4 regions of the Streptomyces tuirus genome follow, and region 4 is predicted to be linked to each of the others. Evidence: riboswitches for the same ligand, from Rfam matches in the RefSeq annotation. Region 4 holds a riboswitch; each other region holds the start of a gene.
What was found. A riboswitch is a leader RNA that binds a small molecule or an ion and turns the genes downstream of it on or off. The one in region 4 is predicted to bind cobalamin.
Positions count from the first base shown of each region.

Region 1: linked by a shared signal. The riboswitch ahead of IGS69_RS02555 (energy-coupling factor ABC transporter permease) and the one ahead of metE (5-methyltetrahydropteroyltriglutamate--homocysteine S-methyltransferase) in region 4 are both predicted to bind cobalamin.
Region 2: linked by a shared signal. The riboswitch ahead of IGS69_RS07060 (cobalamin biosynthesis protein) and the one ahead of metE (5-methyltetrahydropteroyltriglutamate--homocysteine S-methyltransferase) in region 4 are both predicted to bind cobalamin.
Region 3: linked by a shared signal. The riboswitch ahead of IGS69_RS23510 (ribonucleoside-diphosphate reductase subunit alpha) and the one ahead of metE (5-methyltetrahydropteroyltriglutamate--homocysteine S-methyltransferase) in region 4 are both predicted to bind cobalamin.

Region 1 covers NZ_AP023439.1:531,693-539,381, reverse strand. The annotation lists gene cbiQ (cobalt ECF transporter T component CbiQ) at 1-313, opposite strand, end outside; gene IGS69_RS02560 (energy-coupling factor ABC transporter substrate-binding protein) at 320-688, opposite strand; gene IGS69_RS02555 (energy-coupling factor ABC transporter permease) at 685-1,386, opposite strand; cobalamin riboswitch at 1,417-1,601, opposite strand; gene IGS69_RS02550 (serine/threonine-protein kinase) at 1,730-3,202, opposite strand; gene IGS69_RS02540 (MDR family MFS transporter) at 3,418-4,710, opposite strand; gene IGS69_RS02535 (ABC transporter permease subunit) at 4,707-6,569, opposite strand; gene IGS69_RS02530 (ABC transporter substrate-binding protein) at 6,611-7,689, opposite strand, start outside.
Region 2 covers NZ_AP023439.1:1,506,868-1,514,556, forward strand. The annotation lists gene IGS69_RS07050 (inorganic phosphate transporter) at 166-1,419, shown strand; gene IGS69_RS07055 (hypothetical protein) at 1,453-1,674, shown strand; cobalamin riboswitch at 1,792-1,949, shown strand; gene IGS69_RS07060 (cobalamin biosynthesis protein) at 2,050-3,003, shown strand; gene IGS69_RS07065 (cobyric acid synthase) at 3,005-4,513, shown strand; gene cobN (cobaltochelatase subunit CobN) at 4,510-7,689, shown strand, end outside.
Region 3 covers NZ_AP023439.1:5,084,761-5,092,449, reverse strand. The annotation lists gene mctP (monocarboxylate uptake permease MctP) at 1-1,191, shown strand, start outside; gene IGS69_RS23515 (NACHT domain-containing protein) at 1,275-4,880, opposite strand; cobalamin riboswitch at 5,082-5,208, shown strand; gene IGS69_RS23510 (ribonucleoside-diphosphate reductase subunit alpha) at 5,332-7,689, shown strand; gene IGS69_RS23505 (ribonucleotide-diphosphate reductase subunit beta) at 7,689-7,689, shown strand, end outside.
Region 4 covers NZ_AP023439.1:151,754-159,442, forward strand. The annotation lists gene IGS69_RS00740 (fused MFS/spermidine synthase) at 1-1,302, opposite strand, end outside; gene IGS69_RS00745 (2'-5' RNA ligase family protein) at 1,450-1,983, opposite strand; gene IGS69_RS00750 (S8 family peptidase) at 2,281-3,480, opposite strand; cobalamin riboswitch at 3,916-4,138, shown strand; gene metE (5-methyltetrahydropteroyltriglutamate--homocysteine S-methyltransferase) at 4,305-6,626, shown strand; gene IGS69_RS00760 (3-hydroxybutyrate oligomer hydrolase family protein) at 6,698-7,689, opposite strand, start outside.

The sequences.
Region 1 (7,689 bases), 380 kb from region 4:
ACTCCCCGGCCCGCAGCGGCCCGTCGTGCGCGAGCGAGACGACACCACCCGGCCCGCCCACCTGGACGAGCAGCGTGACCGCGCCGGTCACGCAGAAGCCCAGCGGCACCCGGTAGGCCCGCCACAGCCGCCGCCCGGGCACCCCGGCCGGCCCCAGCAGCACCACCAGGGCGGTCAGGAGGACCAGGGCGGCGCCCGGCCAGGGCGGCAGCGAGATCGCGAGCACGGTGAGGCCGAGCCCGAGCACGGCCTTGTCCACGGGATGGCGGCGGCGCCAGCGACTGCTGTGCGCCGCCGCGTCGATCGGCAGCACCCGGGCTCAGTCCTGTTCCGCGGTGGACTTCCCGGTGGCCCCGGCGAGCGCGCTGTCGGCCTCCCGCTCCAGCGCCCGCTGCTCGCCCTGCCTGCGGCCCCGGCGCAGGCCGAAGTAGTAGGCGAGGACACCGGCGCCGAGAGCCGCCTGGAAGGAGAACAGCGCCGACTCGATCTCACCGGACGGCGGTTCGTACAGCGGCGAGAACCACGGCTCGTAGTCCGGCTTCAGCTCGGTGATCGCCGTCTCGGCCTCGCCGTCGGCACCCGCGAACGGCTCCTTCTTGTGGTCGCCGAGACCCAGCGCCAAGGGCAGCACCGCGAGCGCCGCGACGACGAACAGCAGGACCAGGTTGATCTTCGTGTTCCTGCTCATCGGGCCACCGCCTCGGTCTCGGTGCGGGTCTGCTTCTTGGCGAGGAGCACACCCAGCCGGGTCAGTTCGCCCTTGCTGGACTGCACGAGCAGCCGCATCACGAGCACGGTCAGCAGACCCTCGCTCACCGCGAGCGGGACCTGGGTGACGGCGAAGATGGAACCGAACTTGCCGAGCGCGCCCAGGAATCCGCTGCCCGGGTCGGGGAACGCGAGCGCCAGCTGCACGCTGGTGACGCAGTAGGTGGACAGGTCGGCGACGAACGCGCCGGAGAACACCGCCACCATCAGCGGCGCGTTGGAGCGCCGCAGCAGCTTGTAGACGGCGTATCCGGCCCAGGGGCCGACGATCGCCATGGAGAAGACGTTGGCGCCGAGCGTGGTCAGGCCGCCGTGCGCGAGCAACAGCGCCTGGAACAGCAGGGTGATGGTGCCCAGCACCGCCATGATGGGCGGCCGGAACAGGATGGCTCCGAGGCCCGTGCCGGTGGGGTGTGAGCAACTGCCGGTGACGGACGGCAGTTTCAGGGCGGACAGGACGAAGGTGAAGGCGCCGGACGCACCGAGGAGCAGGGTGCTCTCGGGGTGCTCGCGGACTTCACGGGTGAGTGACCGGACCCCGTGGACGACGAACGGCGCCGACGCGACGCCCCAGGCGACCGCGTGCGCCGGAGGAAGGAAACCCTCGGCAATGTGCATGGCTCAGCAGACCCTCTCCAGCACCTCGTGGATGGTTGACGCGCCTTGGCCGGTCTCCTGGCTGACGGGTACCACCGCCCGGACTCCGCCTTCCCGGGTCGCAAGGACCCAGTGGCTGCCCGTGAGGGCCGGAGCCGGACTTCCCGATTCACAGTGGCGAGGGCCGCACCGGCATCACACCGGATTTCCCGTTCACCAAGGCCTGGTGACAATAAGGCCGGGGTAAGGGCGATGACAAGCCACCCAAGGGGCGCGCGAGGGGGCGCCCGCTCGCACACCGGCGCATCCCCCGGCTGATCCACGCGCACCGGCCAGGGGTCCTCCGTGCGCTGCCCGGGCCGCGTCAGTCGTCGTCCCCGTCGTCCTCGCCGTCGCCGCCTTCCCTGTCATTCCCGGCCTGGCCCGGGTTCTCCGGCTGCGGCTGCTCCGGCCCGCCGGGGCCCGCGTCCTGCGTCGGAGTCGCGGCGCCGGGCTCCGGCGCCACGGGCGTCGGAGAAGCGGCCGGCGCGGACGGAGTGACATCGGACACGGTGCCGGCGGCCGGCGCGTCGGCCACCCCCGGCCCGGCCGCCGGAGCGGCCCCGGGACCGGCCTCGGAATCGGACGAGGAAGACGACGCGGAGTCGGTGGACGGCGTGGCGGCGGGGCTGCTCGCGGTCGGGGACGCGTCGGGTTCCGTGCTTTCCGCGGTCGTGTCGGGCGAGAACCAGCGCATGCCGATGAGCATCGCGGCGAGGAAGAGCGCCGCGGCTGCGGCCGTCGCGGCCAGTCGCGACCGGTTGCCCGGGCCGCCGCGCCCGCGGGAGCGTCCCGAACGTCCCGCCTGGGCCGCCCGGGCCGCGCTGCGGTGCCCGGCAGTCGCGGGCAGCGCGTACGTGGTCGGGTTGCCGGTCCCGGCCGTGGCGTACGGGCCCGGCCCGGCGGGCATCGCCGCGGACGTGGTCCTGGGCCGCAGTGGCGGCGAGGCTTCCGGCAGCGGCTCGGGCAGGCCCCGCCAGGCGCCGCCGGCGAACCACTCGGCGGCCTGCTGGGCGGTGGGCCGGTCCTCGGGCTGCTTGGCGAGCAGTCCGAGGAGGTAGTTCTCGAACGCGGGCGGCAGCCCGGCGACACCCAGCTCGCGGGGTGGCACGGGGGCGGCGTCGAGGTGCTGGTGGAGAAGGGCTACGGCGGTGTCGGCCTCGAACGGCGGGCGCCCGCTGAGGAGCTGATAGAGCACACAGCCCAGGGAGTACATGTCGGAGGCGGGCCCCGCCTGCTTGCCCAGGGCACGCTCGGGCGCGAGGTACAGGCCGGTGCCGACGATCTGGCCGGTGGCCGTGAGAGCGGCGCCCGGGTCGTCGAGGAACCGCGCGATGCCGAAGTCGCCGATCTTCAGGGTGCCGTTGGCGTCCAGCAGCAGGTTGGCGGGTTTGACGTCCCGGTGCACGATGCCCTGCCCGTGCGCGGCGGCCAGCCCGGCGGACGCCTGTGCGGCCAGATCGGCCACCTGCTCGGCGGGGAGCGCGCCCGAGCCCGTCAGCACCCCGGCGAGGCTGTCGCCCTCGACCAGCTCCATCACCAGGTACAGCCGGTTGTCGTACTCGCCGAAGTCCAGGACGCCGACCACGTTGGGGTGGTTGAGACGCCCGGCGGTCTGAGCCTCCAGACGGAACCGGGAGGTCGCCGTGGCATCGGTGTCCTGGGGGAGCAGCAGCTTGAGGGCCACCGCTCTGGCGAGCGTCTCGTCGTACGCGCGCCAGACCTCTCCCATTCCACCGCGCCCGATCTCAACATCCAGCCGGTAGCGGCCCGCTAGCAGCACTCGTCCTCGTCTCATGCGTGTGGGTAGGTCGTCGCCGCAGGCCGAACTCCCCGCTTGTGCACGGGGATTGGTGGGGGGTGCCGCAGCCGACCCAGGATACTGGCGCGGCGTGACCACCGATCGCCGCGGCAGTGTCCTCACCGGGCGCTGTCTCGCACATCCCGCGCGAAGAGGTCACCCGCCGGGTTGACGCTCCGGCGCGCCGGGCGTCCCGGGGCGCCGGTGCCGTCTCAGACCGCCGCGCCCGCCTCCTTCGCATGGCGCGGCAACAGGCCCACCGCCAGGGCCGGTACGGCCGCGAGGACCAGCCACGGCACGGCCGCCGGCAGCCCCAGGTCGAGCAGCGAGCCGGTGGCCGCGCTGCCGGCCAGGACGATCAGGCCGGAGACGGACGACAGCGCGCCCGTGTAGAGCCCGAGCCGTCCTTCCTCGGCGAGGTCGGGCACCCAGGCGCGGGCGGCGGGCACCACCAGCATCTGCCCCACGGTGAGCAAGATCACGAAGCCCGTGGCCGGCAGCAGCCCGGCGGCGCCGGTCCAGCCGGCCGGGCGGGCCGCGGCCACCACCGCGAAACCGGACGCGATCAGCAGCAGTCCCGCGGTCATCGAGCGGCGCGGATCGAGCCGGTCGCCCGCCCAGCGGGTCACCGGCAGCTGGGTGGACACCACCAGCACCGAGGACAGGGCGAAGAGCCAGGACAGCGGCGCCTGGGAGCCCGCCGCGCGCTGCACCTCCTCCGGCAGGGCCAGATACAGCTGGTTGTAGGCGAGCAGATAGGAGCCGTAGGCACAGCACAGGGCGAGGAAGCGCCGGTTGCGCAGCAGAGCCCGGGCCCCACCGCGCTCGCGGACGCGGACCCGGCCGGGGATGTGCTGCGGCATCAGCCACAGGTGCCCGGCGAGGACCAGGACAAAGACCGCGGCACCCGCGAGGCACGCGGTGCGGAAGTCCACGGCGAGCAGCAGCGCGCCGAGCAGCGGCCCGGCGAACGCCCCGGCCTGGCCCGCCACGCTGAACAGGGCGAGGACCCGGGTGCGCGGCCCGCGTCCGCTCTCCTCTCGGGCCACCGCCTGGCGCGCCACCTCGGACTCCACGGCAGGGGAGAACAGCGCGGCGGCGAACCCGATCACGAGCACCGCCCCGATCACGGCCCCCGGCGCACGCGCGTACCCGAGCCACACGAACCCGGCGATCCGCAGCACGCACCCCGCCAGCACGACCGGCCGCACCCCGAACCGGTCGACGAGCCACCCGCCGACCACGAACAGCCCCTGCTGGCTGAAGGTGCGCAGCCCGAGCACGAACCCGACCAGCCAGCCCGCCATGCCGATCGCGCCGCCGAGATGCCCGGCGAGGAACGGCAGGACGGCGTAGAAGCCGAGGTTGAAGGCGAGCTGGGTGAGGATCAGCAGCCGCAGCAGCGGCGACAGTTCCCTGCACAGCCGCCAGGCGCTGTCGCGGGTCCCGGCGCCGGACCGGCGGGCGGCCTCGCGGTCCGGCGCGAGGGGGGCGGGGTCGGTCATCGGTCTTCCGCCGGTGAGGCGGACACGGGCGTCAGGAGGGCCTCGGGGTGGTCCGGTTGCCGGAGCGGGGCCGGCACGACCCGGTCCGCGGGCAACAATCCGGCCGGGCCGGCGGGCCGGGTACGCCGCCGGGGCAGCCGTACGCCGCCCGCGGCCGTCACCGCGAGCGCCCCGAGCAGGGCGAGTACGGCGGCGGGGAAGAGCACGGCCCACGGGGCGCGTTCGGCGTACGGCTGGTTCTCGGCCAGCAGCAGGCCCCAGTCGGGGGACGGCGGCTGGGCGCCCAGCCCGAGGAAGCCCAGCGCCGCGAGGCCGAGCGCGATGCCCGGCAGCCGGAGCAGGGCGTGCCGGGCGACCGGGGGCAGGGCGGCGGGCAGCAGTTCGTGCCGGAGGAGGTACCAGCGGCCGGCACCCAGCGCCCGGGTGGCCGTCAGATGCGTGGTCGCGCGCTCCTGCCGCAGCAGGGAGGAGGTGTGCGCGGCCAGCGGGCACCAGGCCACGACGGCCACGGCGAACGCGGGCGTCCACGGCCCGCTGCCCATGACGCCGGTGACGAGGAGCCCGGCCAGTACGGGCGGTACGGCGCTGAGCATGTCGACCAGGGGCCCGGACAGCCTCGGCAGCAGTCCCAGCAGCAGCCCGGCGGCGAGGGCGGCGGCACTCACCGCGAGGGCGGTGCCGAGGGTGGTCAGCGCGCCGTGGGAGACGCGGGCGAGCAAGTCCCTGCCGAGCGCGTCCGTGCCGAAGGGGTGCTCGGCGGAAGGGGCGTGCAGCCGGGCGAGGGGGTCCAGGGCGAGCGGGTCGCGGGGCAGCCCGAAGCCGATGACGGCGGCCAGCAGCCCTCCGTAGAGCAGGGGGAGCGTGCGGGGCGCGGGCGGCCGGGGCCGGTGCGGGGACTGCAGGGCGCCGTCGCGCAGCGCCGGGCCGATCAGCAGGCGGGCGGCGAGCCGGGCGAGGAGTCCCGCGGCGGCCGCGAGCAGGACGAGGGCGAGCGTGCCGGTCTGCAGGACGGGCAAATCCTGGGCGAGTGCGGCCTGGAGGGTGAGCCTGCCCAGGCCCGGGATGTCGAAGATCTGCTCGACGGCGACCGATCCGCCGGTCAGGCCGACCACGAACAGCGCCAGGTTCGGCAGCAGCCCGGGCACACAGCGGCGCACCGCCTGCCGCGCCACGGACCTCGACGGAACCCCGCGCGCCGCGGCCGCCGTCGCCCACGGTTCTCCGAACGCGCCGGGCAGCAGGTCGTCGAGCATCCGCCCCAGGACCGCCCCGGCGGGCAGGCCGACGGCGAGCGAGGGCAGCACCATCCACTGCGGCCCGTACCAGCCCAGGGCGGGCAGCCAGCCCAGCCGCACCCCGATCACCGAGGCCAGCACCGCGGCGACGAGGAACTCGGGCAGCGCGGCCAGCACCGCCGTCGCCGTCCCGCCGGGGCGGCGCGCCCCGAGCCGGCCCCGAGCGCCCAGCCGGAGCGTCCGGGCGCAGACGGCGGCCGCCGTACCCGCGGCGACCACCAGGGCCCCGGCCATCAGCAGCAGCGACGCGCCGAGCGCCGGTACGACGCCGGGCAGCACCTGGCCGCCGGACACCCAGGACGTGCCCGCGTCGCCGTGCAGCAGCCCGCCCAGCCAGCGACCGAGCAGCATCAAGGGGCCGTCGTCCAGGCCGAGTTGGTCACGGATGGCGCGCAGGGTCTCGGGGTCGGGGTCGCGGTCCGCCGACCGCGCCCTGAGTACGGTCAGCGCGGGGTCGGTGCGCGACAGCCACGGCAGCAGGCCGATACCGCACACCAGGGCGGCCACGAGCACGGTCCGCCACAGCAGCGCCGGGACGCCACCGCCCGCGACTGCGCGCACCACCCGGGAGGCGGCACCCTTCGTCCAGGGTGTGTTCGAGCTGTTCAGCGCCTGGTCCCCGTCCCTATGAGGGTGCGCTCGTACGGATCGGGCAGCGCGCCGCGGACGGACGTCGCGATGCCCGCGACGAGCTTCTGGTGCACCAGCGGGATCACCGCGTCGGTGCCGAGGACGGCCGCCTCCGCCTTCATGGCGGCGTCCTGCCGCTGGGTGGTGTCGGACTCGGCCTGGGCGGCGGCGACGAGCCTGTCCACGTTCCTGTCGCACAGGAACGACAGGTTGTTGGAGCCGTCGCAGGTGTAGTCGCTCGCGAGGACGGTGACGGGGTCGCCGGTGTCCAGCATCATGTTGCGGGAGAAGACCGCCGCGTCGAACCTGCCGCCCAGCAGGTCGCCTTCGAGGCGCGCGTACGTGCGCACCTCCAGCTTCACCTCGAACCCGGCCTTCCGCAGCTGCTGTTGGAGCACCTGGGCGGTCTCCGGCAGCTCGGGCCGGTCACTGTAGGCGGCGAGGGTGATGCGCTCGCCGTCGGGGCGGAGCGCCCGCGCCCGCCCGGTCGGTTCGACGCGCTTGGCTGCGGCCCAGGTCAGGGCCGGGCCGAACAGGCCCTGGGCGGGCACGGCGTACCCCTCGTAGGCGCCCTTGGCGATGACTGAGGTGTCGATCGCTTCGCGTGCGGCCGCCCGCAGCCCCGCGTCGGTGAAGGCACCGGACTTGGTGTTGAGGTACAGGCTGGTGTTGCGGGCGGTGTCGACCTCGTGGACGTCGTCCTGGTCCAGGGCGGCGACCTGGGCGACGGGCAGGGACTCGGCGATGTCGACGTCGCCGGTGCGCAGGGCGTTGGCGCGGGCGGTGCCGTCGGAGACGAACCGGGCGGTGACGCCGGACGCCTGGGCCCGGCCGCCCCAGTAGTCGTCGAAACGGTTCAGCGTGGCCGCGGTGTCACCGTCGGCCTTGGCGAGCGCGAAGGGGCCGGTGGCGGTGCCGACGACGTTCACCGTGCCCTTCTTGGCGTACGCCTTCGGTGCGAACACCGCGAGGGAGGGGTTCGACAGCCGCAACGGCAGGACGGGGTCGGCCTCGGCGGTGCTGACCCGGACGCGTCTGTCGTCCTCGGCCGCGG
Region 2 (7,689 bases), 1.4 Mb from region 4:
GGGGTTCGCCCGGGGGCCCGGTCGCTCGGGCGCGGAAGGCGCTGCTCCGGGGCGGAACGAGGACCCCCCGTTGCGGTCACCCCTGCGCCCCTCCCAGTTCATCTTCCGTTCACTCAGCTTGCCTACGTTCGGCTGGCCAATGACCTCGAACGATTGCCTGGGTAAATGGAAAGCTTCTCGCTGATCCTCGCGATTGTGGTGGTAACCGCTCTCGCGTTCGATTTCACGAACGGTTTCCACGACACCGCGAACGCGATGGCCACGACCATTTCCACGGGCGCCATGAAGCCCAAGGTTGCGGTGGCCATGTCCGCGGTCCTCAACCTGGTCGGCGCCTTCCTGTCCGTGGAAGTCGCCAACACGATCTCAAAGGGCCTCGTCGACGAGGCCGGCATCCGTCCCGAGGTCATCTTCGCCGCCTTGGTCGGCGCGATCCTCTGGAACCTGCTGACCTGGCTGGTCGGTCTGCCGTCCAGCTCCTCCCACGCCCTCATGGGCGGTCTGATCGGCGCCACGATCGCCTCGGCGGGCGTCGGCGCGGTGCACGGCGACGTGCTGGTCACCAAGGTGCTCATCCCGGCGATCGCCGCCCCGCTGGTCGCGGGCATCGCGGCGATGCTCGCCACGCGGCTGACGTACTCCCTCGGCCGCAAGGCCGACGGCAACGCGTCCAAGAAGGGCTACCGGGCCGGCCAGATCGCCTCCGCGGGCCTGGTCTCCCTGGCCCACGGCACCAACGACGCGCAGAAGACGATGGGTGTCATCACCCTCGCCCTGGTGGCCGGCGGCGCCGTCGCGCCCGACTCCGACCCGCCCATGTGGGTCATCCTCTCGGCGGGTCTCGCCATCGCGCTCGGCACGTACCTGGGCGGCTGGCGCATCATCCGCACCATGGGCAAGGGCCTGACCGACCTCCAGCCGCAGCAGGGCTTCGCCGCCCAGACCTCCGCGGCCACCGTCATCCTGGCCTCCTCGCACCTCGGCTTCTCCCTCTCCACGACGCACTCGGTGTCCGGTTCGGTGATGGGCGCGGGCCTCGGCCGCAAGGGCGGTGTGGTCCGCTGGTCCACCGCGACGCGGATGTTCGTCGCGTGGGGCCTGACGCTGCCGGCGGCGGCCCTGGTGGGCGCGCTCGCCGAGTACGTCACCGGCTTCGGCAACTGGGGCACCGCCGCGGTGGCGGTCTTCCTCATCGCCTCCAGCGCGTGGATCTGGAAGCTCTCGCGGCGTGAGGTCGTCGACCACACCAACGTCAACGACACCGACGACACCGAGCCCGCGGGCGTGGTCACCACGGCGATGGCCGCCGTGACACCGCCCCCGGCGGGAGGCACGGCCACGGCGTCGGACGACTCGGTCCCCGCGTTCCCGTCGCAGGCCACCGCCGAGCGCACGCCGACCACGACCACCACGGTCTGACCCCGCCACCGGTTACAAGGAAGAGTCTCGGATATGAAGATCGACTGGGCGGCCCTCGGCTCCGTCTTCGGTGTCAGCCTCGTGGTCACCGTGGCCCTCGTCGGCCTGTTCACCCTCGGCATCACCGGCCTGTCGCGCCGTGAGCGGGCGGTGGCGGAGGGCGGGTCCGCGGGACTCGCGGTCACCGGCGCGTACGCGTGCTTCGCGGCGTGTGCGGCGGCCGTGGGGTACGGGATCTATCTGATCGTGGCCTGAGGGCCTGACGTCACGTCGTGTCCACCGGGCGGCACGGAACTCCGGTTCCGTGCCGCCCGGTCGTCGTGTGTACGGGAGGGGGCAATGTGGGGTTCTCCACACTCTCCCCTCGCAGGTCAACGGCAAGTTGACGGCGGTTCCCGGCCGTGGTGGACTGCCGGGGCCAATACGGCGGCAGGAGAGGAAGCCGGTGAAAGTCCGGCGCGGTCCCGCCACTGTCACCGGGGTAGCAATCCCCGGGAGCCAGGAACTCTCACCGCCGGTCTCGTCGAACCAGGGCGTGGACACCCTGAGTGAGGACACATATCGCCATGCGCGGCTGCCGATCGAGGTTCAACACCCCACCCCTGCCCGCCCTCCTGGCCGGCTGAGCCCATGGGTGCCGGTCGCGTCTTCGCGTACGGCGCCGCCGCCGGCCTGATCGGTGACCTGCTGCTCGGTGATCCTCGCCGGGGGCATCCGGTCGCCGCGTTCGGGCGGGCCGCGAGTGCCGTGGAACGGGTGCTGTGGCGGGACCACCGCGGGTGGGGCGCGCTGCACACCGCCGTCTGTGCCGGAGGGGCCGTCGCCCTCGGGTCCGCCGCCGCGCGTGCCGTGCGGCCGTCCGCCGTCGCCTCCGTCGCGCTGACCGGCGTCGCCACCTGGGCCGTCGTCGGGGGGACTTCACTCGCCCGGGAGGCGCGGACCATAGGGCGTGCCCTGGAGGCCGGGGACGTCGAGGCGGCCCGGGCCCGGCTGCCGCATCTGTGCGGGCGTGACCCGCAGGCCCTCGACGCCGACGGCATGGCCCGGGCCGTGGTCGAGTCGGTCGCCGAGAACACCTCCGACGCCGTGGTGGGGGCGCTGGTGTGGGGGGCCGTCGGCGGGGTGCCGGGGCTGCTCGGGTTCCGGGCCGTCAACACCCTGGACGCCATGGTCGGGCACAAGTCGGCCCGGTACCGCCGGTACGGGTGGGCCTCCGCGCGGCTGGACGACCTCGCGGGGTGGCCGGGAGCGCGGCTGACCGCCGTACTCGCCGTGCTGGCGGGGCCGGATCCGCGGGGGGCCGTGCGGGCGTGGCGGGCCGACGCGGTGCGGCATCCGAGCCCCAACGCCGGGCCCGTGGAGGCCTCGTTCGCGGGGGCGCTCGGGGTGCGGCTGGGCGGGACGCTGTCGTACGGCGGGCGGGTGGAGCACCGGCCCGTGCTGAACACGCGGGGGCGGGCCGTCGGCCGCCATGACGTCGAGCGGGCCGTGCGGCTGTCGAAGCGCGTCACCTGGCTCGCGCTCGGGGTGTGCGCCGGTGCGCGGCTGCTGATGAGCGCGCGGTCATCGAACAGGGGGAAATGACATGAGCGGTGGGCTTCTCGTCGCCGGGACGACCTCCGACGCCGGCAAGAGCGTCGTGACCGCCGGGATCTGCCGGTGGCTGGTGCGCCAAGGCGTCAAGGTCGCGCCCTTCAAGGCGCAGAACATGTCCCTGAACTCCTTCGTGACGACGGAGGGGGCCGAGATCGGGCGGGCGCAGGCCATGCAGGCACAGGCCTGCCGCATCGTGCCGACCGCGCTGATGAACCCGGTGCTGCTCAAGCCCGGTGGAGAGCAGAGCAGTCAGGTCGTGCTGCTGGGCAAGCCGGTCGGGGAGCTGAGCGCGCGCGGCTATCACGGCGGACGGCAGCAGCAGTTGCTCGGGACGGTGCTGGACTGCCTGGAGCAGTTGCGGGGCACGTATGACGCGGTGATCTGTGAGGGGGCCGGTTCTCCCGCCGAGATCAATCTGCGGCGGACGGACATCGTGAACATGGGGATCGCCCGGAACGCCGGGCTGCCCGTGCTCGTCGTCGGCGACATCGACCGGGGCGGGGTGTTCGCCTCGTTCTTCGGGACGGTGGCGCTGCTGTCGCCCGAGGACCAGCGTTGCGTCGCCGGGTTCCTCGTCAACAAGTTCCGCGGGGACGTCTCCCTGCTGGAGCCGGGGCTGGACATGCTGCTCGGGCTCACGGGGCGGAAGACGTACGGGGTGTTGCCGTTCCGGCACGGGCTCGGGATCGACGAGGAGGACGGCCTCAGGGTCTCCCTGCGGGGGGCCGTCCGGGAGTCCGTCGTCGCCCCGCCCGTCGGCGAGGACGTGCTGCGCGTCGCGGTCTGCGCCGTGCCGCTGATGTCCAACTTCACGGATGTGGACGCGCTGGCCGCCGAACCGGGCGTCGTGGTGCGGTTCGTGGATCGGCCGGAGGAGCTGTCCGACGCCGACCTCGTCATCGTGCCCGGCACCCGGGGGACGGTCCGGGCGCTGGAGTGGCTGCGGGAGCGGGGGCTCGCCGAGGCCCTGGTCCGCAGGGCCGCCGAGCAGCGGCCCGTGCTCGGCATCTGCGGCGGCTTCCAGATCCTCGGCGAGCACATCGAGGACGATGTCGAGAGCCGCCGGGGCCATGTCGACGGGCTCGGGATCCTGCCCGTGCGGGTGCGGTTCGCCCGCGAGAAGACCCTCACCCGGCCGTCCGGGGAGGCCCTCGGGGAGCACGTCGAGGGTTACGAGATCCACCACGGCGTCGCCGACGTCACGGGAGGGGCTCCCTTCCTGGACGGCTGCCGGGTCGGCCAGACGTGGGGGACGCACTGGCACGGCTCGCTGGAGTCGGACGGCTTCCGGCGGGCCTTTCTGCGCGAGGTGGCGGCCGCCGCGGGCCGCCGCTTCGTGCCCGCGCCGGACACCTCGTTCGCCGCGCTGCGCGAGGAGCAGCTCAACCGGCTCGGCGACCTGATCGAACAGCACGCGGACACCGACGCGCTGTGGCGGCTCATCGAGTCCGGCGCGCCGCAAGGACTGCCCTTCATTCCACCGGGAGCGCCCGCATGAGCACTGTGTTGTTGTTGTCGACCGCCGACACGGACCTGCTGGCGGCCCGGGCCGCCTCCGGTGCCGACTACCGGATCGGCAACCCGACCCGCGTGGACGTCCGGGAGGAGCTCCCGGCCCTGCTGGACGGGGCGTCCGTCGCCGTCGTCCGGCTGCTCGGCGGCAAGCGGGCCTGGGAGGACGGACTGGCCGCGCTGAAGGCCTCCGGTGTCCCGACCGTGCTGCTGGGCGGCGAGGCCGTGCCGGACGCGGAGCTGATGGCCGAGTCGTCCGTCCCGGCCGGTGTCGTCGCGGAGGCGCTGCGGTACCTCGTGGAGGGCGGGCCGGACAACCTCACCGAACTGGCCCGGTTCCTCTCCGACACCGTGCTGCTGACGGGCGAGGGGTTCGACGAACCGCGGAAGATGCCCGAGTACGGCGTCCACGGCCAGCGCGAGCTCGTGCCGGGCCGTCCGACCGTCGGCGTGCTCTTCTACCGGGCGCACGAACTGAGCGGCAACACCGGCTTCGTGGACACCCTGTGCGACGCGATCGAGGCGCGCGGCGCCAACGCGCTGCCGGTGTACTGCGGTTCGCTGCGCGGGGCGGACGCGGGCCTGTACGAGATCCTCGGGCAGGCCGACACCCTGGTCGCCACCGTCCTGGCCGCGGGCGGCACCCACGCCTCGCAGGCGTCGGCGGGCGGCGACGAGGAGGCCTGGGACATCGGCGCCCTCGCCGAGCTGGACATCCCCGTGCTCCAGGGCCTGTGCCTGACGTCCTCGCGGCAGGCCTGGGCCGACTCGGACGCCGCCCTCTCCCCCATGGACGCCGCGATGCAGGTGGCGATCCCGGAGTTCGACGGACGGCTGATCACCGTGCCGTTCTCCTTCAAGGAGCAGGGCCCCGACGACGTGCCCGTCTACGTCGCCGACCCGGAGCGTGCGGGGCGCGTCGCCGGCATCGCCGTACGGCACGCGCGGCTGCGGCACAAGGAGAACGCCGAGAAGAAGCTGGCGCTGGTCTTCACCGCCTACCCGACCAAGCACTCGCGGGTCGGCAACGCGGTAGGGCTGGACACCCCGGCCTCGGCGGTGCGGGTGCTGGACGCGCTGCGGGACGCCGGATACGTCGTCGAGGGGCATCCGGACGAGGGTGACGAGCTGATCCACCGGCTCATCAACGCCGGTGGGCACGACGTGGAGTGGCTGACGGAGGAGCAGCTGGCCGCCGCGCCCGCGCGGGTGCCGCTGGCCGACTACCGGGCGTGGTTCGACAAGCTCGACCCGGAGCTGAAGGACGCCATGACCGAGGCGTGGGGCGAGCCGCCGGGCAGTCTCTACGTCGACGGCGACGACATCGTCCTGGCGTCCCTGCAGTTCGGGAACGTCGTCGTGATGATCCAGCCGCCGCGCGGCTTCGGCGAGAACCCGATCGCGATCTACCACGACCCGGACATGCCGCCGTCCCACCACTACATGGCGGCCTACCGGTGGCTGGAGAACAGTTTCGGCGCCGACGCCATCGTGCACATGGGCAAGCACGGCACCATGGAGTGGCTGCCCGGCAAGGGCCTCGGGCTCAGCGGGGGCTGCGCCCCGGACGCGGTCCTCGGGGACCTGCCGCTGATCTACCCGTTCATCGTCAACGACCCGGGGGAGGGCACCCAGGCCAAGCGGCGCGGGCATGCCACCGTCGTCGACCACCTCGTGCCGCCGATGGCCCGCGCCGACACCTACGGCGACCTGGCCAAGCTGGAGCAGCTCCTCGACGAGTACGCCCTCGTCTCCGACCTGGACCCGGCGAAGGCCCCGACCGTGCGCGCCCAGATCTGGACGCTGGTCAAGGCCGCCGAGCTCCACCACGACCTGCATGTCGACGAGCAGCCGGACGACGCGGAGTTCGACGAGTTCGTCATGCACATCGACGGCTATCTGTGCGAGATCAAGGACGTGCAGATCCGCGACGGACTGCACATCCTGGGCGGCGGTCCGGTCGGTGAACCGCGCGTCAACCTCGTGCTGGCCGTGCTGCGCGCCTCGCAGGTGTGGGGCGGCCAGGCCAACGCGCTGCCGGGGCTGAGGGCGTCGCTGGCGCGGCACTTCGGGCTGGTGGAGAAGGAGCTGCTGGCCGAACCGGGCGCTCCGGTGAAGGTGCCGGTGGAGCTGACGAACCTGGTGGACGGCCCGGCCCGCAGTGCCGCCGACGCGATCGACCTGCTGGAGCAGCTGTGCCGGCGGATCGCCGAGGGCATGGAGGAGCGCGGCTGGGCTGTCGCCGAGAGTGCGCCGCTGGTCCGCGAGGTCCTCGGCACCGAACTCCCCGACGCCGTCGCCGTGCTGGAGTTCGCCTGCACCGAGGTCGTGCCCCGGCTGGAGAAGACCACCGACGAGATCGGGCACATCCTGCGGGCGCTGAACGGCGGTTACGTCCCGGCGGGTCCCTCCGGTTCGCCGACCCGCGGGCTGGTCAACGTCCTGCCGACGGGCCGCAACTTCTACTCCGTCGACCCCAAGGCCATCCCGTCCCGGCTGAGCTGGGAGGTCGGGCAGTCGCTCGCGGACTCCCTGGTGCAGCGGTACCTGCAGGACACCGGTGAGTACCCGACGTCCGTCGGCCTGACGGTGTGGGGCACCTCGGCGATGCGCACCCAGGGCGACGACATCGCCGAGATCCTGGCGCTGCTGGGCTGCCGGCCGGTGTGGGACGACGCCTCGCGGCGCGTGACCGGGTTCGAGGTGGTGCCGCTCGCTGAGCTCGGCCGGCCGCGCATCGATGTGACGGTCCGCATCTCGGGCTTCTTCCGGGACGCGTTCCCGCACGTCGTCGGCCTGATCGACGACGCCGTGCGCACGGTGGCCGAGCTGGACGAACCGGCGGAGTCCAACCACGTGCGGGCCCACGCCGACCAGGACACCGCCGAGCACGGCGACCGCCGCCGGGCCACGGCCCGCATCTTCGGCTCCAAGCCGGGGGCCTACGGGGCCGGTCTGCTGCCGCTGATCGACGCCCGCAACTGGCGCTCCGACGCGGACCTCGCCGAGGTGTACGCGGTGTGGGGCGGCTACGCCTACGGGCGGGGGCTCGACGGGCGGGCCGCGCGCGGGGACATGGAGACGGCGTTCAAGCGGATCGCCGTCGCCGCGAAGAACGTCGACACCCGTGAGCACGACCTGGTCGACGCCGACGACTACTTC
Region 3 (7,689 bases), 4.9 Mb from region 4:
CAGCTGGTCGGCATCCAGGCCGTGCTGGACGTGATGGGCGTCGGCGGCGGCGAGAACACCAACTGGTTCATCAAGGACCTGCCGTTGCTGATCGCGTTCGGCGTGCTGGCGGCGTACACCTACTCCTCGGGTCTGCGGGCCCCCGCGCTCATCGCGTTCGTGAAGGACACGCTGATCTACATCGTCATCGCGGTGGCGATCATCTACATCCCGATCAAGCTGGGCGGCTTCGACGACATCTTCGCCAAGGCCAGTGAGGCGTACGGCCAGACCAACCCGGCGACGGGCGCGCCGCGCGGTGCGCTGACACCGGCCGAGCCGGGACAGTGGACGTACGCCACGCTGGCGCTGGGCTCCGCCCTGGCCCTGTTCATGTACCCGCACTCGATCACGGCGACGCTGTCCTCCAAGAGCCGTGAGGTGATCCGCCGCAACACCACGATCCTGCCGCTGTACTCGCTGATGCTGGGTCTGCTGGCGCTGCTCGGGTTCATGGCGATCGCGGCCGGCATCAAGGTGCAGAACGGGCAGCTGGCGATTCCGCAGCTGTTCGAGACGATGTTCCCGGACTGGTTCGCGGGCGTGGCGTTCGCGGCGATCGGCATCGGCGCGCTGGTGCCCGCGGCCATCATGTCCATCGCGGCCGCGAATCTCTTCACCCGCAACATCTACAAGGACTTCATCAAGCCGGACGCCACTCCGGCGCAGGAGACCAAGGTCTCCAAGCTGGTCTCCCTGCTGGTGAAGGTGGGCGCGCTGGCCTTCGTCCTCACCATGGACAAGACGGTCGCCATCAACTTCCAGCTGCTGGGCGGCATCTGGATCCTGCAGACCTTCCCGGCCCTGGTCGGCGGCCTGTTCACCCGCTGGTTCCACCGCTGGGCGCTGCTCGCGGGCTGGGCGGTCGGCATGATCTACGGCACGGTCGCCGCGTACGGCGTGGCCTCCCCGACCCAGAAGCACTTCGGCGGCTCCGCGAAGGAGATCCCGGGCATCGGCGAGATCGGCTACATCGGCCTCACGGCGTTCGTCCTGAACGCGGTGGTGACGGTGGTCCTGACCTTCGTCCTCAAGGCCCTGAAGGCCCCCGACGGCATCGACGAGACCAAGCCGGAGGACTACACGGCGGACGCGGGCGACCCGGGGGTCCAGGTGGAACTCCCGCCGGCGACGGCTGGTTCCGCGCACTGATTCCTGCACAGCGGAGGCGGGCCGTCGGGGGCATCCCGGCGGCCCGTCGGCGTATCCGCCCCGTGGCGCGCCCGCCCCGTGCCCTAGTCGCGTGTGCGTGTGGCCATGGCGTGCCAGAAGCGGTCCAGCTCGCGGACGCGCATGCTCACCCAGGGCGGTGTCTTCCGGCGCAGCAACCTGGGGAACAAGCGGCGCAGGCGGCCGGGCAGCAGAGCCTGCTGCTGGCGGCAGAACGGCTCCCGGATCTCTCCCCGGGGCACGCCCCGGGGCGGGTACGGGCAGAGCTGGAACTTGCAGTCGGGCAGGCATGTGGTGCCGGGCTGGGGCGGGGCCGCGGTACCGTCCCGCGCGCCGGGCCGCAGCGGTTCGCGGTTCGTACGGAGACACGGCGGAAGCGGCATGCCGGACTGCTCCGCGCGGATCATGCGCTCCTCGACCTCGTCGGGGCGCCCGTCCCGTTCGATCAGGTTCAGCAGCACCAGCACGTCGGCGACGAGACGTTGGGCCCGCCCGTCGAGGGTGCTCCAGCCGACCGAGGGCGGGATCCACAGGTTGTGCTTGCGGTATCCGCCGGAGTTCCCCGCGCGGGAGCCGATGTTGTCGGCGACCCCCTTCTCGTCGATCCAGAGGAAGCGCTCGGGCTGCCCGGTCTCCAGGGCGAGGGCCACCAGATCGCCCGCCTCGGCGACGAACGGGTGCAGAAGCCGCCGCGGCGAATCGCCGTCGCCACCGGGCGGGGCGTTCACCGTGCCGGCCATCGCCAGCCAGCGCTGCACGGTCTGCACGGCGGTGGAACCACCGATCGTCGTGCCCGGCTCACGTGCCCCGCCGTGATCACCGTTCTGCGCCGCTCCGGTATGGCCGCCGTGCTCGTGGTGGCCGAGCCGGTCCGGAAGCCTCCACAGGCACAGTGCCTGGAGCAGGCTGACCTGCGTGTACCAGCATCGGGACTGCTGCAGCACGGTCTCCGCCTGCCGTATCAGGTCGACGCGTCTGCCCGGGTCGGTGTGCGGATGGCGTTGACGCCGGTTGGCCGCGTACTTGAAACCCTGGGCCAGCGCCACCTCCAGGGCGAGAGGGAGGTCGGGGACACCATCGGTGTGGGCCGGGTCGAGATGGAGCAGCCACTTGGTGAGGCGCTCTCCGGCCTCACCGCGGTGGGAGTCGTCGACCGACCCCAGGAGCATGGGCAGCATCCAGGCCCGCATCACGAACTCCCGTAGGAGTTCCACCCGATCGCTCTCGTACCGCCGGTTGAGTTCCTCCCGCTCGTCCTGCAGCCGTTCGGGAGACGTCGAGGAGGCGACCCGAGTGGACCAGCGGCTGGACCGGGCCTGCCCCATACGGACGGTCCACGCCTCGAAGTTCTTCGTCCTCTCGGCTTTCAGGTCACGGATCTTGTCGTTGTACTCCTCGATGGGGTCGCTGTTGAGACCGACGCGCTTGCGGATCACGGCGAACGCCTCGTTGCCGCCGCTGCCGAACTCCTGGGCGGCGGCCAGTCGTATGGAGTACGAGGGCTCCGCGATGCCGATCTGGAAGAGCCGCTCGTACAGCGAAGTGGTGTCGATCTTCTTTGCAGCCTCCCGCAGCGCGGCGCCGAGTTGTTTGAGCAACCTCCGCTTCGCGTCCTCCAGGGAGCGCTGGTCGCCCTTGATGGCCGGCCAGTCGGCCGCCACCCTGTCGACGATGTCGCTCAGCCGTCTGAAGTCCGCGTCCACGCTTTCGACTTCGAGGGCAGCGGCGTAGAGGTCGAGGCTCTTCGGGTCCTCCAGTCGCTGCCGTGCTGCCGCGCAGAGCTGTTCGGACGGGGCGCGCCCCAGCGCCGGGACCCGCCGCAACAGCTCCTCCCTGCCCTTGTGCCAGCCCACCCGGCCGTTCCGGGCGGGACGCTCCGCCGCCCGCCGACGGGAGAGCAGCACGACCATGACGAGAAGCTCACGGCCGGGACCGGGCGGCTGCAGCGCATCCTCGATCAGCTCGCAGACGTCCGTCTCGTCCAGGTGGGTCAGCAGACGGAAGCCGAAGTAGGCCTGGAGGATGCTGTGCGGGAAGCGCGCCTTCTGCTCGAAGCCCTCCAGCAGTCCGAGCTTGTCCGCGTTGCCCACCAGACGGGCGAGGACGGCGTGGGCCTGGGTCATGTTCCCCCGGTGCAGCCGCTTGTTCTCCTCGTCGCCGAGCCTGACGCTGAGCGCCTCCCAGATCCTCTCCCGGTGCCACTCGGAGAAGGCGTGGTCCTGCTTGCCGTACCGGTCGGTGCCACGCACCCGGGTCCACAGGTGGCCTGCCTGGGTCCTCGCGTGCCGGGCTCTGCCGGGGTGGGCGTCCCGGCCGAGCAACTCGGCGAAGTCCACTTCCAGCTTGTCCTGCAGGAGGCCCACGCACGCCAGGGCGGAGACAACCTCCAGAGTGTCCTGGCGCTCCTGGGGCGTGAGCGCGACGTCCACGCGCAGTCGGCCCTCCTGCAGGGCACGGCCCCAGGTGTCCAGCAGCCACAGCCGGAGCATGCTGCGATCCCGGCTGCGGGTGTTCAGGCGCTTGGGGTCGTCGGTCGGGCGGTCGCGCTCCAGGGCGCCGTGCCGGTGGAGTTCGCGGGCGATCTGCAGGTAGACGGGCGACTCGGTCACCTCCGCCGTCTCCACAATCCAGTCCACCCGGCGCTCGTCCGTCTCCGGTGCGGAGGCCTTGACGAAGTCCAGCGCCTCCTCCTCGCTCAGCGGTTCCAGCTCCACGATCGCGGCGGACGTGGTGTCCAGCGGACTGTGCGGCCGGGAGGCGATGACCACCGGTAGCCGCTCCTCGTAGGCACGTTCGATGGCACGGCGGATGATGTTGTCCCGGTTCTGCTGGAGACGGCCGTCCAGAAGAGCCTCTTCGAGGCCGTCGGCGATGACGACCAGCTTGTCGTCGGCGAGCAGTTGCTGCCAGACACGCTCGGTCTTGGTGCGGGCGAGGATGCCCTGGGGCGCTTCCTCGGCGAACCGCTGCTGGGCCATCCGCTCGAAGTTCAGATCGGCCTCGCCGTCGGCGTCCCGCAGCCGGATCGGCACGGGAACGGCACGCTCATGGGCCAGCAGTTCCGTGAGCCGCACGAGGACGGCGGTCTTCCCCGTGCCGACACCGCCGACGAGCAGATAGGGCCGACGGGTGGTGCGTTCCCTCAGCCGTTGCGCGATGACCTGGGCGAGTTCCTCGCGGCCCACGATCTGCGTGTCGTCGTGGCCGGAGGTGAGCACGAGTCCATGAGGGTCCTTGCGCGCCTTGACGAGGTAGCGCCGTTTGTTCCAGCTGTACCACCAGAACAGGAAGAGCGCGGCGGCGACCGATGCGGTGAGGACCGGGCCGACGAACCTGACCAGCGCCTCTACCCCCGGCTCCTGCTGCCACTTCTCGACCGTGGTCTCCCTGCCGGTGACCAGCAGCATGTGGACGCCGGCCCCGATCCAGCCGAAGACCACGAGGGCTCCGACCGCCCACGCCATCCGGACCACGTTGGTGTAGGAGAACCACCTGCGCCACTTCTTGGGGCGGGTGGTGCCCCGGCGGGCCTCGAGACGAATGGTCAGACCGTGCCAGTGGCCGACGAATCCGCGGCTGGTCCGCTTCGCTGCCCGGCGCAGATCCAGTGTCACCATCGGCGCGTTGCGCGGCCGCTCCTTGCCCGCAGTGCGACGGACGACCCTCGTCATGGCGCTTGCTCCCTCCGAGAGGACTTCCGCTGCGGAGGATCTGACGGGCGCCGGCACCTACTTCCATGGAAGCACTCCAGGCACGCCCCGCAACCCGGTGGGACACGCCCCGAGGGATCACTCTCCTCATCCATCAGCTGACGCTCCGACACCACCGCGACACAACATCTGGGGGTGCCAACCCGGCCCGGCACAAGATGTATGCTCATGCTCGCTGTCGCCGCAGGGGAATCCGGTGCGAATCCGGAACTGTCCCGCAACGGTGTACCCATGCCCATATCGGCGCATGGGCGTCAGTCCGAGGACCTGCCGACAGCGCACCCGGCCACCCGGCCGGTGTGCCCTGACGTCCGGGCCTCGTGGAATGGGCCGGTGGACGCGACGCCGCGTGCGCTCGTGTGCTGCCCCCTGCCCTCGACGAGGCCCCGTGCCGAGCGAGGGAGAGCCCCACGTGACCATCGCGCCAGCCGAACCGGTCTCAGCCGCCGAGGAGGAGCAGGACGCTCCCGGTACCGCGCTGCTGCGGACCCTGACCGAGCTGACCGCCGACCTCCCCGACGCCGACCCCGGCCGGGTCGCCGCCGCCGCGCTGCGCGGCCGGTCCGCCGCCGCGGACGAGGCGGAGTTGCGGGAACTGGCGACAGAGGCCGCGGCCGGTCTGATCTCCGAGGATCCCGCCTACTCCCGGCTGGCCGCCCGGCTGCTGACCATCGGCATCCGCGAGGAGGCCGCCTCGCAGGGCGTCACGTCTTTCACCGAGTCCGTGGCGGTCGGCCACCGAGAGGGCCTCATCGCCGACCGCACCGCCGAGTTCGTCCGGGTGCACGCGGCCCGGCTCGACGCCCTGATCGACACCGGCGCCGACGACCGCTTCGGCTACTTCGGCCTGCGCACCCTGCACAGCCGCTACCTGCTCCGGCACCCGATCACCCGCAAGGTCGTCGAGACGCCCCAGCACTTCATGCTGCGGGTGGCGAGCGGCCTCGCGGAGGACGACACCACCCGTGCGCTGGAGGAGGTCGCGGCCCTGTACGGGCTCATGAGCCGCCTCGACTACCTCCCCTCCTCCCCCACCCTCTTCAACTCGGGGACCCGGCACCCGCAGATGTCGTCCTGCTACCTCCTCGACTCCCCCAAGGACGAGCTGGACTCCATCTACGACCGCTACCACCAGGTGGCCCGGCTGTCGAAGCACGCCGGGGGCATCGGAGTCGCCTACTCCCGCATCCGCGCCCGCGGTTCGCTGATCCGCGGCACCAACGGGCACTCCAACGGCATCGTCCCGTTCCTGAAGACCCTCGACGCCTCGGTCGCCGCCGTGAACCAGGGCGGCCGGCGCAAGGGCGCGGCCGCGGTCTACCTGGAGACCTGGCACTCCGACATCGAGGAGTTCCTGGAGCTGCGCGACAACACCGGCGAGGACGCCCGCCGCACGCACAACCTGAACCTGGCGCACTGGGTGCCGGACGAGTTCATGCGGCGCGTGAACGCCGACGGGCAGTGGTCGCTGTTCTCCCCCTCGGACGTGCCCGAGCTGGTCGACCTGTGGGGCGAGGAGTTCGACGCGGCGTACCGGGCGGCCGAGGCGAAGGGCCTGGCGAGGAAGACCCTGCCCGCCCGTGAGCTGTACGGCCGCATGATGCGCACCCTCGCGCAGACCGGCAACGGCTGGATGACCTTCAAGGACGCCGCCAACCGCACCGCCAACCAGACGGCCGAGCCGGGCCACGTCGTCCACTCCTCCAACCTCTGCACGGAGATCCTGGAGGTCACCAGCGACGGGGAGACGGCGGTCTGCAACCTGGGCTCGGTCAACCTGGGTTCCTTTGTCGACACATCGACCGGCGGCCTGGACTGGGAGCGACTGGACGAGACCGTCCGTACGGCCGTGACCTTCCTCGACCGGGTCGTCGACATCAACTTCTACCCGACCGAGCAGGCGGGCCGCTCCAACGCCCGCTGGCGTCCGGTCGGCCTCGGCGCGATGGGCCTTCAGGACGTCTTCTTCAAGCTGCGCCTGCCCTTCGACTCGCCTCAGGCCAAGGCCCTCTCCACCCGCATCGCCGAGCGGATCATGCTCGCCGCGTACGAGGCCTCCGCCGACCTCGCCGAGCGGAGCGGCCCGCTGCCGGCCTGGAAGAAGACCCGTACGGCCCGGGGCGTACTGCACCCCGACCACTACGACGTGGAGCTGACCTGGCCGGAGCGCTGGGCGGCGCTGCGCGAGCGCATCGCCACGACCGGCATGCGCAACTCGCTGCTCCTCGCCATCGCCCCCACGGCCACCATCGCCTCGATCGCGGGCGTGTACGAGTGCATCGAGCCGCAGGTGTCCAACCTGTTCAAGCGCGAGACGCTGTCGGGTGAGTTCCTCCAGGTCAACTCCTACCTGGTGGACGAGCTCAAGCGGCTCGGCGTGTGGGACGCCCGCAGCCGGGAGGCCCTGCGTGAGGCCAGCGGCTCGGTGCAGGACTTCGCCTGGATCCCCGAGGACGTGCGCGCCCTCTACCGCACGGCGTGGGAGATCCCGCAGCGCGGCCTGATCGACATGGCGGCGGCCAGGACGCCGTTCCTGGACCAGTCCCAGTCACTGAACCTGTTCCTGGAGACGCCGACCATCGGCAAGCTCTCCTCGATGTACGCCTACGCCTGGAAGTCCGGGCTGAAGACCACGTACTACCTGCGCTCGCGCCCGGCGACCCGCATCGCCCGTGCCGCCCAGGCCACCGTCCCCGCGCAGGCCACCCCGGATCCCGAAGCGGTCGCCTGCTCCCTGGAAAACCCCGAGTCCTGCGAGGCCTGCCAGTAA
Region 4 (7,689 bases):
TTCGCCGAGGACGGCGACGTGCTCGAAGGTCGCTCCCAGGGTGGCCAGTTCGGCCCGTGCGAAGTCCATACCACCGTGATCGATGAGGTTGACCACGTACAGACCGTCCTCGTTGAGCACCCGCCGTACGTCGGTCACCGCTTCCACCGTGGTGAGGTGCCACGGCACGCTCACACCCCCGAAGGCGTCGCCGACGACGAGGTCACGGCTGCCGGTGTCCAGGCGCCGCAGGCCCAGTCGGCCGTCCTCGACGCGCAGGCCGATACCGGCCTGCGCCGGCAGTCCGAGTTGCTCACGGTTGATGCCCGCGACACCGCCGTCGATCTCGGAGACGAGGCTGCTCGTTCCGGGCCGCGTGGCCGCGAGGTAGCGGGGCAAGGTGAGTCCGCCGCCGCCGATGTGATGAGCGGTCAGCGCTTCGCCTTGCGGAAACGCGGCATCCACCGCCGACGCGATGGCGCGCACGTACGCGAACTTCAGATGGGCCGGGTCGTCGATGTCGACGTAGGAGTGCCGCAGCCCGTCCAGGACGAGCGTGCGGCCCTTGCCCCCGTCGGAGTCCGCGACGACCCGTGCGCAGTGATACTTGGTCTCCACATCGCAGCCCCCGGGCGCGACGGTGACACCGAGGCCGCCGGCCAGGACCATCAGCGTCAGGGCAGGGGTGCCGCTCCATCCGCGTGTTCGCCACTCGACCCACGCCCCACCCGCCACCAGCAGGGCTCCGAGGCCGAGCAGTATCCCGCTGACCGGCAATCTCGAGACGAGGACGAAGCCGGTGAGCACGGTGCCGACGATGGCGCCGACGGTACCCACACCGGACAGGCGGCCGACCACCGTACCGGTCTCCGCCAGGTTGGTGAGCCGCAGCTTCGTGACGAACGGTGTCACCGCGGAGAGCAGCGCGCCCGGCACCAGGATGGTCAGGGACGCGATCACCAGGAGCACCGCCGGTGCCCACTCCGCGGTGGTGCGCAGCACGGACGGGGTGAGCGCCACGACCGCTCCGGACACTCCGAGCGAAGGGCCGATGAGCCGACGGGGATCGACCTGGTCCGCCATGTGGCCGCCCAGCCAGGAGCCGAAGGCGATGGCGGTGAGCGCGATGCCGATCACCATGGTGCTGGTCTCGAGGGTCAGGCCGAGGTAGGGAGCGAGCAGCCGCAGAGCGACGATCTCGACCACCAGAACCGCTGCCGAGGAGCCGAACACCAGCAGTGCGGCGGCCCGGGGCCCCAGACCGGCACGGCCCTGTGTGCGCTCAGGGGCGGGCGACGAAGACGATTCGGTCACGGGCGACATTCTTGCACGCAGCTCACAGACGGAACGGCACCGTCCGAGCCCTCATCTGCCCGCCCCGCGGTGTGACTTGCGGTCGGCGGACGTGGATCGGGTGTCGGCGCCAGGGAGGCGTACGCCGGCCATCCGAGCGGCTCCTCGGTCAGGAGTTCAGGGGCGGGCGTTCAGTACCTCCAGGCTGCCGGTGCTGGTGTCGTAGCTGCGCAGGGTCGTGAGTTGGATGGACAGCGGCGGCGCCGGAAGCAGCTCGGGGATCCGCCGGTCGGCGAAAGCGCCGGCTCGCCGGGTCCGGCCGAGGGTGATGTGCGGGGCCCAGCGACCCGGTTCGTGGAGGGGGTTGAGGGTCCCGGGCGGGCTGTCCGAGGCCACCGCGTCCCACACGCGGCGGTGCAGGCGGGCCAGCGCGGAGTCCAGGTCCAGCGCCCAGGCCAGCACCGTGGTGGGCCGCTCGAAGCGGACCACGCCGGTGCATCGCACCGGCAGCGGCAGGGTGGCGGCCGCCTCGGCGAGCTCCCACCGGATCGGGGCGGTCAACTCCGGGCACACGGCGAGGGTGATGTGCGGGCTGTTGGTCGGTGAGCGGTGACGCGCCTGGCTGGGCAGCCCCGCGTCGGCGAGCCGCCGCCAGGCCTCCCGGACTGCTTGATCCGCCGTCTCGTCCAGCAAGAGCTCGACCGTGCGCACCGCGGCAGCCTACCGGCGATCACCGGCACGGTCCCGGCCGACCGGGGCCATCCGGTGGGTCAGGTGCCGCACCCGAACGGGCGACGCGGGGCGGCGACCGCATCCGGTTCCGCCGCGACGGGCGGCATCTCCAGCGCGCCTGTACGCATGCCCGCCCCTGACGGAAGGCTTCCGGCCATGGCGCACGCCACCCCGCACCGGCTCTTCCTGACACGCCCGTTCGCCGCGCAGCACACCACGCCGCCGGCGCTCGCCGTGCCTCGTCAGGACGGCACGGCGAGCGCGGGTCGGGGATGACTACTCGACGATCTTCAGCAGTTTGTTCGCGGTGCCCTGTGCGGGGTTGGAGATCTTGTCGGGTGTGGCGCCGTCGGTGAGGGCCTTGGCGACCTGTTCCGGCGTGGCGTCCTTGTGGCCCGCCAGGTAGACGGCCGCGGCGCCCACGACGTGCGGGGTGGCCATGGAGGTGCCCGATATGGTCTTGGTGCCTTCGTCGCTGTCGTTCCACGCGGAGGTGATGTCGGAGCCGGGGGCGTACACGTCCACGACCGCGCCGAAGTTGGAGAAGTCCGACTGCTTGTCGTCCTTGGTCGAGGACGCGACGGTGACGGCTTCCTTCACGCGGGCCGGGGAGCCCTGCCCGGCGTCGGAGGATTCGTTGCCCGCTGCCACGGCGAAGGTGACGCCGGCCGCGATGGCCTTGCGCACGGCTTCGTCCAGGGCCTCGTCGGCGCCGCCGCCCAGGCTCATGTTCGCCACGGACGGGCCCTGATGGTTCTTGGTGACCCAGTCGATGCCGGCGACGACCTGCTCGGTGGTTCCGGAGCCGTTGTCGTCGAGCACCCGGACGGCGACGATCTTCGCCTTCTTGGCAACGCCGTGGGCTGTGCCCGCGATCGTGCCGGCGACATGGGTGCCGTGGCCGTTGCCGTCCGTGGCGTCGTTGTCGTTGTCCACGGCGTCGAAGCCGGAGGCGGCCCGTCCCCCGAAGTCCTTGTGCGTGGTCCGTACGCCGGTGTCGATGACGTACGCGGTCACGCCCTCGCCCGCGCCGTCGGGGTAGGTGTACTTGCTGTCGCCGGCGGTGTCCGCCTGGTCCAGGCGGTCGAGGCCCCAGGAGGGCGGGTTGTCCTGGGTGGCGTTGATGCTGAACTTCTTGACCTGCACCACCTTGGCGACCGCCGGGTCGGCGGCGAGCCGCTTGGCCTCGGCCGACGAGAGGCCACCGGCGGAGAAGCCGTCGAGGGCGGCGGTGTAGGCGCGCTTGAGCTTGCCGCCGTACTCCTTGGCGAGGGCGGTCTTGTTCACCTTGTCGTCCAGCGTGACGATGAAGCTGCCCGGTACGGCTCCCTTGGCGCCGAGTCCGTACACGGTGCCCTCGGCGGGAGCGGATTCGGGAAGGATCTGCGCGTGTGCCGTCCCGAAAGTCGTCAGGGTTGCGGCGACAGCCGTGGCGGTGAGGATCTGCATTCTGCGTGTGAATGCGCGAGCTGACATGTGAGGGTTCTCCTCGTCACTTTCGTGGGGGGTGTGGGGGGTTCGGACCGGAACTGCGTTCGGCCCGCCTAGAACCTGACTCATTGATGTGCTCAGATCAAGGGCTTCACGTCGACCCGCGCCGTCTCAGCAGGTCAGCAGCGCACGAATCGGCCATCCTCCCCAGCGCGTTCATTCCTCACATGCCTGACGCTCATACGGACGTTGTGTCGAGGATGTGTGACCATACGCCGGGCGGAGCGGTGGTTCCGGACAATCTGGGTAGACAACGCCGGTTCCGCAGCAAGCGATTTCGGGCCGGCGTTTCGTAGAACCCGAAAATTGCTGCGGACCGCGCCCCTCGGCAAAAACCAGACCGATTAGCTACCCCGGCCGCGTGACCCACCTCACCGTCCGGATGGCGAGGCGAGCAGTCCTGTTCTCCGGCGGGCCCGTAGGGTGACCGGTGCAGCTGGTTCGCCCCGTCCGCCAGGCGGGATGCGTCGCAAGAGGGAACCCGGTGGGAATCCGGGACTGCCCCGCAGCGGTGAGCGGGAACGACCGCCGTCATACGCACTGGGTCCGACGCATGGGGCCTGGGAAGCGACGGCCAGTAGGAGTCCTCCGTCCGGAGGATGTGCCCGCGAGTCCGAAGACCTGCCCGTTGCCCGTGTACGACCGGCTCGTGCACGGATATCCCGGTGACCTCGTGGGCGGGTCGGCGTACATACCGGGCGGACAGCCGCGCTCCGTCGCGCGAGGCCGACTCCGTCCGGTCCGTCACTCCTTCGCGCTCTCGTCCGGTCTCCGGGATCTCAGGGATTCATCTCGCGAAGGAGATCTCCGTGACCACCACCAAGGCCGCGGCCGCGACAGCGCGGGCCACCGTGTACGGCTACCCCCGCCAGGGCCCGGAGCGGGAGTTGAAGAAGGCCATCGAGGGCTACTGGAAGGGCCGCGTCACCGCGGACACCCTGGAGGCCGTCGCCGCTGGACTGCGCCGCACCAACTGGCGGGAGCTGGCCGCGGCCGGCATCGACGAAGTGCCCACCGGTGACTTCTCGTACTACGACCACGTCCTCGACACCACCGTCATGGTCGGCGCCGTCCCCGGCCGCCACCGTGCCGCCGTCGAGGCGGACGCCCTGGACGGGTACTTCGCCATGGCCCGCGGCACCCAGGACGCGGCGCCGCTGGAGATGACCAAGTGGTTCGACACCAACTACCACTACCTTGTACCGGAGTTGGGTCCGGACACCGTCTTCACCGCGAACTCCGCCAAGCCCGTCACCGAGCTGCGGGAGGCCCTCGCCCTCGGGCTCACCGCCCGTCCCGTGCTGGTCGGCCCCGTCACCTACCTCCTGCTCGCCAAGCCCGCCCCGGGCGTGCCCGCGGACTTCGAGCCGCTCACCCTCCTCGACCGGCTGCTCCCGGTGTACGCCGAAGTCCTCGCCGACCTGCGCGCGGCAGGCGCCGCGTGGGTGCAACTCGACGAGCCCGCGCTCGTCCAGGACCGCACTCCCGCCGAACTGAACGCCGCAGCGCGCGTCTACCGCGGCCTCGGCGCCCTGGCCGACCGGCCGAAGCTGCTGGTCGCGTCGTACTTCGACCGGCTCGGCGACGCACTTCCGATGCTGGCCAAGGCTCCCGTCGACGGGCTCGCGCTGGACTTCACCGAGTCCGCCTCCGCCAACCTCGACGCCCTGGCGGCCGTCGGCGGGCTGCCCGGCAAGCGGCTGATCGCCGGGGTCGTCAACGGCCGCAACATCTGGGTCGACGACCTGGAGAAGTCACTGTCCACCCTCGGCACCCTGCTCGGGCTGGCCGACCGGGTCGACGTGGCCGCCTCCTGCTCCCTGCTCCATGTGCCGCTGGATTCCGCCCGGGAGCGGGACATCGATCCGCAGATCCTGCGCTGGCTCTCCTTCGCGAAGCAGAAGACGGGCGAGATCGTCACCCTCGCCAAGGGCCTGGCCCAGGGCACCGACACGATCACCGGCCAACTCGCCGCCAACCGCGCCGACCTGGCTTCCCGCGCGGGTTCGCCGATCACCCACGACCCCGAAGTCCGGGCTCGCACCGCCGCCGTCACCGCCGCGGACGCCCGCCGCTCACAGTCCTACGCCGAACGGGCCGCCGCCCAGCGGGCCCACCTGCGTCTCCCCCTGCTGCCGACCACGACCATCGGCTCCTTCCCGCAGACCGGCGAGCTCCGCACCGCGCGGGCCGATCTGCGCGCGGGCCGCATCGACGCGGCCGGCTACGAGGAGCGCATCAAGGCCGAGATCAGCGAGGTCATCTCCTTCCAGGAGAGGACCGGCCTGGATGTCCTCGTGCACGGCGAGGCCGAACGCAACGACATGGTCCAGTACTTCGCCGAGCAACTGACCGGCTACCTGGCCACCCAGCACGGCTGGGTCCAGTCCTACGGCACCCGCTACGTCCGCCCGCCGATCCTCGCCGGCGACATCTCCCGCCCGCAGCCGATGACGGTGCGCTGGACGTCGTACGCCCAGTCGCTCACGCGGAAGCCGGTCAAGGGCATGCTCACCGGCCCGGTCACCATGCTCGCCTGGTCCTTCGTCCGCGACGACCAGCCCCTCGGCGACACCGCCCGCCAGGTCGCCCTCGCCCTGCGCGACGAGGTGGGCGACCTGGAGGCGGCCGGAACGTCCGTCATCCAGGTCGACGAGCCGGCCCTGCGCGAGACGCTGCCGCTGCGCGCCACCGACCACCCCGCCTACCTGGCGTGGGCCACCGAGGCGTTCCGGCTCACCACCTGCGGGGTGCGGCCGGACACCCAGATCCACACCCACATGTGCTACGCCGAGTTCGGTGACATCGTCCAGGCCATCGACGCCCTCGACGCCGATGTCATCAGCCTGGAGGCGGCCCGCTCGCACATGCAGGCCGCCCGCGAACTCGCCGCCCACGGCTACCCACGCGAGGCCGGGCCCGGGGTGTACGACATCCACTCCCCCCGCGTCCCGAGCACCGAGGAGGCCGCCGAACTGCTCCGCACCGGTCTGAAGGCCATTCCCGCCGAGCGCCTCTGGGTCAACCCCGACTGCGGTCTGAAGACCCGCGGCTGGCCGGAGACCCGCTCCTCGCTGGAGAGCCTGGTCCACGCCGCCCGTACGGTCCGCGAGGAACTCTCACCGTCTTGATGAAGCGCCCGGTGGGCCGGAGGCGGACGCACCTGCCGTCCTCCCCCGGCCCCCAGGTCGTGCAAAGCCGTTCAGGGGGCCGTGTCGCTGCCGGCCTTGAGGGAGCAGGTGTTCAGGAGTGTCGCCGCGTCCGCTTGTCCGGGCATCGGGACGGTGTGGGAGGCGGGCGGGCGGTGTCCGGGCGTGAGCCAGTTCTCCAGGGCGGTGAAGGCCGTGCGGTGGCACGGCGTGAGCGGGCGCAGGCGCTCCGGGTGGGTGTCGACGAGGGCGTCCGTGTGGGTGCCGCCCTCGATGCGGTAGTAGCGGTGCAGTGGGCCGCGGCCGGCCTGGCGCACCATGCGGGCGTAGACGTCGGAGTCCTGGGTGATCGGCAGCAGGACGTCCAGGGTGCCGTGCAGGGTGATCAGCGGTTTGCCGATCCGGCCGGTCAGAGCAATCTTCTTCATGGCCTTGTGGACCGCGCGGGGCCGGGCGGCGTAGTCGTAGTCGGCGTCACAGGCCGGGGTGCCCGGCGCGCAGAAGGGCGTGCCCGCTTCGGTCGGGCCGTCGAAACCGGGGTCCAGTTCCTCGCGGTAGATGCGCTGGGTCAAGTCCCAGTAGACCTTGTGGTGGTACGGCCAGAGGAACTCGGACGCCGCCGGGAAGCCCGCGGTGTGCAGAGCTCGGCGTGCCGCGCCCGCTTCCTCGCCACCGGCGGCGAACACCGGGTAGTGGCGCAGCGCCTCGGGCAGGAAGTTCAGCAGTGTGGGGCCGCCGGAGCGCCACAGGGTGCCCTCCCAGTCGACTCCCCCGTCGTAGAGGCCGGGGTGGTTCTCCAACTGCCAGCGCACGAGGTATCCGCCGTTGGACATGCCGGTCACGAGGGTGCGTGACGGCGGGCGGAGATAGTGCCGGGCGACCGTGGCGCGGGCGGCTCGGGTCAGCTGGGTGAGCCGGTCGTTCCATTCGGCGATGGCGTCGCCCGGCTCCTTGCCGTCCCGGTGGAAGGCCAGGCCGGTGTTGCCCTTGTCGGTGGCGGCGTAGGCGTAGCCGCGGGACAGCACCCAGTCGGCGATGGCCCGGT